2 regions of the Paenibacillus stellifer genome follow, and region 1 is predicted to be linked to the other one. Evidence: riboswitches for the same ligand, from Rfam matches in the RefSeq annotation. Region 1 holds a riboswitch; the other holds the start of a gene.
What was found. A riboswitch is a leader RNA that binds a small molecule or an ion and turns the genes downstream of it on or off. The one in region 1 is predicted to bind cyclic di-AMP.
Positions count from the first base shown of each region.

Region 1 (4,426 bases):
GGATAATGGCTATGCAGCTTTTCGACACTCACACTCACCTGGATGCTCCCCAATTCGACGGCGACCGCGAAGAGACAATTGCCCGCGCCGTAGAGGCGGGAGTGACCCGGATGGTTAATATCGGGTTTAACCGGGAGACGATTCCCACCACCATGAAGCTGGCGGAATCGTACGATTTCATCTACGCGGCTGTCGGCTGGCATCCTACAGATGCGATTGACATGAAGGATGAGGATCTGGACTGGATCGCTTCCTTGTGCGCCCATGACAAAGTGGTGGCGATCGGAGAAATAGGACTGGATTATTACTGGGACACGTCACCCAAAGACGTACAGCATAAGGTGTTTAGACGGCAGATCGGACTGGCGCGCGAATTGAATATGCCGATTGTGATTCATAACCGGGATGCGCATGAGGATGTGGTTCGGATTCTGCGTGAGGAGAAAGCTTCGGAGGTCGGAGGGATTATGCATTCATTCTCGGGGAGCTGGGAGACAGCGAAAATGTGTCTCGATTTAGGCTTCCACCTGTCCTTCGGGGGACCGATTACATTCAAGAATGCAAGGGTGCCCAAAGAGGTGCTGGCACAGGTTCCGCTCGACCGTCTTTTGATCGAAACCGATTCCCCGTATTTGACTCCGCACCCATATCGTGGGAAGCGAAATGAGAGCGCTCATGTCAGATTAGTGGCAGAGGCTGCAGCGGAAATTAAAGGAATTCAATTGGAAAAATTGGCTGAAATTACGTATGCGAACGGGCTGGAACTATTTGGAATTAAGTGAAAACGGGAGAAAATCGGTTAAAAAAGTAAGCATGAGCGAAGGATTAAAGAATTTTAACGAAAAAACGAAGGATTATTACAATAAATTAACCAAATTTTTGCGCAAATCTGGTTGAAACAACCTTTACAACATGCATCGAAACAGGATATCATCGTTTCAGTGCAGTGAGCTGTTGGTAATACAGAGACAGCTGCTGATTCATAGATCGTCTCGCTGAGTCTCCGTATGGAGAACGGGGGAACCAATACCGCCCTGACGAATGATTCTGTACATGGCGTACACGTCGATGTCGCCGTCTAGGCCGTATTTGATTTCTTCACGTGGTCTTTGGGGTGAATGTGGAGGCAGCCGCCATGAGCGGTTGACCGAAGCTAGGGCGTCTCTCTTTCGTCCGAACCCGACAGCTAACCCCGTAAGCGCAAGTAAGAGAGGCAACCTCGTGCTTTGGCCGTTTATTCGGACATCCCAAGAAGCCACGAAAGAGTCCTCTGCCTTTAGGCTCTTTATCTAGGCTTCTTTTTGTTTGAAATAAACGGATTCCTGTCCGCAAACTGTTATATAACAGTTGGCCGACCGTGGAATTGGCAAAGCCGGGCAGGCGATTTATGAAGCAGGATGCGAAGCCTCGCCATGTATCGCGTCCTGTAACAATCTCTAGTAGCAAGGGTGAAGTCGCGTTAATCAAGTTACGCGTTCAGCCAGGCTATGTAAGGAGGATGTAGAAGATGGGCGTATTCCAACCAGAAGTATCCCATGATTCGCAATCATCCAGCAGGTTTAATGCATTACGGTTACGCTTGGAGCACTTCAATCTCCGCGTTTGGGCGCTTGCCGGTGTAATCGGAGTAGCAGTAGCGCTGCTTATTATGCTGTATGTACACTCTCAGAGCAGCAAGCAAATCACTTTAGTCATAGACGGTCAGGTTCGCTCGCTCGAAACCCGTGAAGATCTGCTCGGCGAAGCGCTTGCCGCAGAACTGATTTCGCTGAAGCCCTATGATCAATTATCGGCAGGATTGGGCGATGAGATTAGTGATGGTGATCAAATCATTATCAAACGGGCCAAAGAATTTACCCTGACCGAGAGCGGCACAACGCATACGCTCTATACGACCGAAGATACGGTCGGCCAGGCGATCAAGAACAGTGGAATTACCTTAGGGACCCACGACAAAATCTTTCCTTCGCTAGACTCCGCAATTACCGCCGACACGGAAGTCAAGGTGCTCCGCATCAACAAGCAAGTGGTGCAGCGGACGCAGAACCTGCCTTACCGGGTCATCAAGACGGCGGACCCTTCCCTGTATGTGGGAGATGTACGAGTAGCACAGGCAGGCAAACAAGGCGTCATGATCCAGCATATCGAGAAGACTTACCAGGACGGCAATCTGGTCTCGATGCGCATGATCGGCAAAGAAGTTCAAACGGTGACCAAGGATAAAATCATCGCCGTAGGAACGAAAGCCAAGCCTCAACCCGCAGTGGCGAAAGTGAGCTCCAGTCCATCAACTGCCATCAAACAGACCAGCGCGAAGATCAGTGCCAGCAGCAGCAATGTCGTAAGAAAAGCCGGCGTGGATTTTGAGTACAAGAAAATAATCAAGAACGTCTCGATGACCGCCTATTCGTCTGAGGAACCGGGCATTGGAACGCGGACTGCATCCGGAACTCGTGTAACGGAAGGACGGACCATTGCGGTCGATCCCGATGTCATTCCGATCGGCTGGTGGGTATATATCGAGGGGCTCGGATTCCGCCGTGCAGAAGATACGGGTGGTGCCATCAAAGGCAACAAGATCGACGTCTACTACGATTCCCTTAGCCATGCGCTTAACTTCGGGCGCAAAACACGGACCGTCTATGTCATCGGACCGGTTAAACCGGAGCTTGACTAGACCGCTGTAATCCCTTTTGCAAATTAGGCGGCAATACGCTATAGTGGTGTAAGCTCGCCCTGTATAACAAATTTAGCCAAAAAGAAGAGGAGCGAATCCTCTTCTTTTTCTTTTTTTGGGTAACGTTCGTCGTCCGAAAGCCTGGGCGTGCGTTTACCCTTGCATACAAGACTTTACAGGTTGTCGCATCGGCCAGGAGCAGGATGAGGCACCCGGGAGGAATACAGTACGAATGATCAAGGAATTAATAGTGGTTGAGGGTAAAAATGACACGGCCGCCGTCAAGCGCGCGGTTGATGCCGACACAATTGAAACAGGCGGCTCGGCCGTGGACCGCCGCGTTATCGCCAAGATTGCGCTGGCCGCCGAGCGGCGGGGGGTCATCATTCTGACAGATCCCGATCATGCGGGAGAGCGGATACGCAAAATCGTCTCGTCGAAGGTGCCGGGCTGCAAGCATGCGTTTATCCCGGAGCAGGATGCCACCGCGAAGGGTGATATCGGGGTGGAGAACGCGTCGCCCGAGGCGATCCGTCACGCGCTTGCACATGTGCATACCGAATTTGAAGGGGCGCCGGTATTGATCGGCATGGACGATTTGATTGCAGCAGGCCTGATCGGCCATCCGAGCGCCGCCGAACGCCGGATGGCGCTCGGCAACATTCTTGGCATTGGATACTGCAACGGCAAGCAGCTGTATAAGCGCCTCGCGATTTTCCGCATCACGCCGGAAGAGTTCGGGGATGCGCTGAGGCAAATGAACCAGGGAGGGCATACCCTATGAACGGCAGAGAAGAGATTTCGTCTCCCAGACGGACCAAGGAGATTATCGCCGCCCACGGCTTCTCCTTCAAGAAGAGTCTGGGCCAGAATTTTTTGATTGACCAAAATATTTTGAACAAAATCGTGGACGCCGCCGGCCTGAAAGAGAATACAGGAGTGCTCGAAATTGGTCCGGGGATCGGCGCTCTGACAGAGCGCCTCGCTGCGGAGGCCGGGGCCGTGACGGCGGTCGAGATCGACCAGCGGCTGATCCCGATTCTGTCGGATGTGCTCGCGCCTTATCCGCATGTCAAGATCCGGCATGGCGATGTGCTGAAGGTGGATCTCCGGCAGCTGTTCGCCGAGGATTTCTCCGGGGTCGAGCGGGTCAGTGTGGTCGCCAATCTGCCTTACTATGTGACCACGCCGATTCTGATGAAGCTGCTGGAGGAGAAGCTGCCGCTGGCGAACATCGTGGTCATGATCCAGAAAGAGGTGGCGGACCGTATGGCCGCATCACCGGGAGGCAAGGATTACGGGAGTCTGAGCATTGCGGTCCAATACTACAGCGAGCCGGAGCTGATCTGCACGGTTCCGCATACGGTGTTCATTCCCCAGCCGAATGTGGAGTCGGCGGTCATCCGGTTGAAGGTCAGGGAGCGTCCGCCGGTTGAGGTGAAGGACGAGAATCATTTCTTCGAGGTAGTGCGGGCCTCCTTCACGCAGCGGCGCAAGACGATCTCCAACAATCTGAAGGCCCGCTTCTTTCCCAAGGAGGGCCGGGAGCGGCTGGAGGAGCTGCTTGCGGCAGCGGGCATCGAGCCGTCCCGGCGCGGCGAGACGCTAAGCCTGGCCGAATACGCGCGCCTTAGCGATGTGCTGCTTGAAGCGGGCATTTCGTGAAGAAATGAGAACCAACCGGTCTCTTAGCCCATAGGATGGGAAAGAGGTGATGTTGGGATGAATATTGGAGATCTGGTCGTTCGG
Region 1 is NZ_CP009286.1:32,445-36,870, forward strand. It holds gene PSTEL_RS00150 (TatD family hydrolase) at 12-782, shown strand; cyclic di-AMP (ydaO/yuaA leader) riboswitch at 984-1,216, shown strand; gene PSTEL_RS00155 (resuscitation-promoting factor) at 1,508-2,677, shown strand; gene rnmV (ribonuclease M5) at 2,910-3,461, shown strand; gene rsmA (16S rRNA (adenine(1518)-N(6)/adenine(1519)-N(6))-dimethyltransferase RsmA) at 3,458-4,342, shown strand; gene yabG (sporulation peptidase YabG) at 4,400-4,426, shown strand, end outside.

Region 2 (4,426 bases), 2.6 Mb from region 1:
CTTTTTTTGCCGGGAAAAAAATGCATAATCACAACCTTAAAGGGCAGAAATAGGTGCATGTCCATGTTCGGGCGCTCTCAGGACAGGAAAGAAGGCTGAGTTCCCTTTCCCTTCCATTTGCAAGGATATAAGCTGAACTATATACTTTTTACTATTACCAATAGAAATCATCTATTGAATATGAAGTCCGACGGGACAGAAAGGAAAGACTTACATTGAGCAATCCGAGAAGAAGAAGCACTCCTTCCAATGCCCAGAGTCAACAAGAGAGGCGGCGACTGGAGCAGGAACGCCAAAAAAAGAAAACGCGAATACTGCTGATCGCCTCAGTGGTTCTGGTCATCGCGATTTTCGCCGGACTGTTTGCCTTAGCCTCCCAAGATTCAGAAACCAAGAACACCGCCTCCACGCCGGCCGAGTTCGACTATTCGACTCTCCCAAGGCTTGGACAGGCCGACGCACCGGTCAAGCTTGTGGAGTTCGGCGATTTCCAATGTCCCTCCTGTGCTCAGTTCACGAATAGCGTCAAGCCTGAACTGATGGACAAGTATATCAATACGGGCAAGGCGGCGCTGTATTTCGTCAATATGTCGTTTATCGGCCCCGACTCCGAGACAGCTTCTCTTGCCGCTCTGTCGGTCTATCATCAGAACAGCGATGCCTTCTGGAAATTCTATGATGCGATGTACGAGAACCAGGGAGAAGAGAACTCAGGATGGGCTGCCGAGGACAAGCTGGTGGAGTTGGCCCAAAAAGAGCAGCTCGATATCGATTACGAACTTCTTCGCACTGATATCCAGAATCGCACCTATGCCGACGAACTGTCACGCGATAACAAGACAGCCTCCGACAATGGGGTGTCAAGCACGCCGACGCTGTTTGTCAACGGGACTGCGGTCCGAAATGCCCTTGCTTTGAACGAAGTGGGAGACGCAATCGAGTCGGCGGCGAAGGCGGCAGAGTCGAAATGAAGGAGTTCGTAAGACGCCACTGTCTGTACCTTGCCTGGTTTGTCTCGTTGGTTGCGGTAGCAGGCAGTCTTTACTTAAGCGAAGTGCTTAAATACGAACCCTGCAAGCTGTGCTGGTTTCAGCGGATTTTCATGTACCCGCAGTTCGTGCTGCTCGGCATTGCGACCTACCGGAACGACAAGAAGATCATTCCCTACATTTTGCCTTTGTGCATAATTGGAGGGAGCATTTCGACCTATCATTACGCAGAACAGAAAATACCCGCTCTTGGACGTATTGCATCCTGCAGCATCGGCGTCCCATGCACCAAGGACTATCTCAATTGGTTCGGATTTGTGACGGTTCCGCTTCTGGCGCTCACGGCATTTGTGCTGATCGGACTGCTGCTCTGGAACGGGAGAGAACGGTCAGTTGAAGAAGACAGCCTTGGAGAATGAAAAATCAAGAGCCTGAGGGATAAAACAAGAGAATGAAAGAGTAGAAGATTTCTTACTGGAAATTTGCGCTTTTTAGTCGGTTTTTCAATTTATTTTCATCTTATTCACTGTTTACTGCTCCGGGTTTATCGACTAATATTAGACCTTGTGAGAAGTTGAATATGCGCTGAATTTTCCCATAACGGAAAAACGGGGGAACCAACATGACCGCCAGCCGGTCAAGGGGTGAATCGGAACCGAAATGTTCGGTCCGTAGGGCTTCCACAGTCCGAATCCGCCAGCTAACCTCGTAAGCCACAGTGGATAATGATCATGTCTTAAGCATGCGGTCATTACCGTATGCTTATTTTTGTGCCTCCATTTATGAAAATTAACCACTGAAAACGGCGCACGGTATTACCGTTTCAACTCACCAAAGAGAGGAACTGGATCCAACATGGTAAGCAGAGTCAAACGGCTGTTGATCGGCCGTCCAAGGAAGTCAACAGAGCTTGAACAGGAGAAATTAAGCAAGCTGAAAGCACTTGCCGTTCTGTCCTCCGACGCACTCTCATCCGTCGCTTATGGTACGGAACAAATACTGCTCGTGCTTGTAACAGTCGGCTTCACGGCGGTCTGGTATTCGCTGCCGATCGCTCTTGCTGTTCTGGCATTGCTGGCGATTCTGATTTTGTCGTACCGGCAGACGATCTTCTCTTACCCGCAGGGCGGGGGAGCGTATATTGTCGCCAAGGATAATCTGGGCGTCTCAACAGGACTGCTGGCCGGCGGTTCTCTTCTGGTGGATTACATCCTGACGGTTGCCGTAAGCGCCTCGGCGGGTACGGACGCGATCACGTCGGCTTATCCGAGCCTGCATGACCACGCCGTAGCCATCGCCGTGACGGTTATCATCATTCTGACGATCATCAATCTTCGCGGCGTGACGGAGTCGGCCTCCTTCATCGCGATTCCGGTGTATCTGTTCGTCCTGTCTATCGTCGTTCTGATCGTGACAGGCGTGATCAAGTACGCAACCGGTGGAGCACACGCCGACGTTCCCGAAATCGGGACGGCCGTTTCGAATGTCAGCCTGTTCCTGCTGCTAAAAGCCTTCAGCTCCGGGTGTTCGGCGTTGACCGGTGTTGAAGCGGTATCGAACGCCATTCCGAACTTCAAGGCTCCGGCTGAGAAGAATGCGGCCAAGACGCTGATGATGATGGGTCTGATCCTCGGTTTCATGTTCACGGGGATTACGCTGCTCGCTTACTGGTTCGGCATTTCGCCCAACGCGAAAGAGACGGTCGTATCGCAGATCGCGGAATCGACCTTCGGACGCGGCTTCCTCTACTACGCGATTCAGGCGGTTACAGCGGCTATCCTGTTCCTGGCGGCCAACACCGCGTACTCGGCTTTCCCGCTGCTGTCGTTCATGCTGGCCAAGGATAAATACATGCCGCATGCCTTCATGGTTCGCGGTGACCGGCTTGGATTCTCGAACGGCATAATTTTTCTGGGTGTCGCCTCTGCGGTTCTTGTTGCAGCGTTCCACGGGGAGACTACCAATCTTATTCCGCTGTACGCAGTTGGCGTATTTATTCCGTTCACCCTGTCCCAGCTCGGAATGATGATCCGCTGGTATAAGCTGAAGCCTGCAGGGTGGAGAACGAAATTTATTGTCAACACCATCGGGATGCTGACAACTCTGACCATTACGATGATCTTCATTATTACGAAATTCTCGAATGTGTGGGTAGCCTTCATCTTTCTGCCGATCGTGATGCTGATCTTCTTCCGGATTCATAAGCATTATATGAATACGGCAGACCAGCTCCGGATTCAGCTTGATGCCGAGAAGCCGGTAATCAAGGGCAGCACGATCGTCGTTCCGGTATCCGGCGTGACGCGCGCGGTGCTTCACTCGCTAAGCTATGCAAAGTCGCTCACCGATAACGTAGTGGCGCTGTACGTCGGCTTTGATGAGGAAGAGATCCGCAAGATGGAGCAGAAGTGGGAGGAATGGAACCCGGGTGTCCGTCTGATCGTGCTCCGCTCGCGTTACCGCAGCATTATACGGCCGCTGGTCAAATTTATCGACACGGTCGAATGGAAGACAGCCTCAACGGACCATATTACGATTCTGATTCCGCAGTTTATCACGAAGCACTGGTGGCAGGCAGTCCTGCATAATCAAACAAGTGTGTTTATCCGGACTTATCTGATGAATCATAAAGATATTGTCGTCGCAACAGTGCCTTATCATTTAAATAAATAGCTTAGTAAGATCTGCTTTGTTCTCAAAGACCGTTCCGGGTTCACCGGGGCGGTTTTTTTGCTGAAAAAACAAAGGTTTTCCGAAAATATCGATTTTTCAGTATCTTTCAAGTTGACATAGATAATGAGAATCAATATCATTTATATAGAAGAGAGCTATATTGCTCGATGGTTGATAGCAGGGACATGAACGGTTACTATTACAGCGGTTATACCGCTTTGATGAGGATGAGGAGTGAAGTGAAATGGCGGAACGCCTGAACGCGAATCAATTAAGCATCGGATATTCGGAGTCGATTATTGTTAAAGACCTCAATCTGACCATTCCAACCGGAAAGATCACAGCGCTCGTAGGCGCGAACGGATCAGGGAAGTCGACGATTCTCAAAACGATGTCCCGGCTGATGAAGCCGGCCGGAGGCAGCGTGCTGCTGGATGGCAAATCCATTCACAGTCAATCGACCAAGGAAGTGGCCCGCCAGTTGGCTATACTTCCGCAGAATCCCACTGCTCCGGACGGACTGACGGTATCCGAATTGGTTGCTTACGGACGCTATCCGCATCAAAAAGGCTTCGGCTCACTGACTTCCGAGGATCGCCGGATTGTGGCGAATGCGATTGAAGTTACCGGTATGACCGCATTTGGAGACCGGCCGATCGAACGCCTCTCCGGCGGACAGCGGCAGCGTGCCTGGATTGCCATGGCTCTTGCACAGGAGACGGAAATTCTGTTCCTCGATGAACCGACGACCTTCCTAGATATGG
Region 2 is NZ_CP009286.1:3,138,559-3,142,984, reverse strand. It holds gene PSTEL_RS14500 (DsbA family protein) at 216-971, shown strand; gene PSTEL_RS14495 (disulfide oxidoreductase) at 968-1,408, shown strand; cyclic di-AMP (ydaO/yuaA leader) riboswitch at 1,563-1,719, shown strand; gene PSTEL_RS14490 (APC family permease) at 1,845-3,662, shown strand; gene PSTEL_RS14485 (ABC transporter ATP-binding protein) at 3,907-4,426, shown strand, end outside.
Region 2: another riboswitch for cyclic di-AMP. It lies ahead of PSTEL_RS14490 (APC family permease); the one in region 1 lies ahead of PSTEL_RS00155 (resuscitation-promoting factor).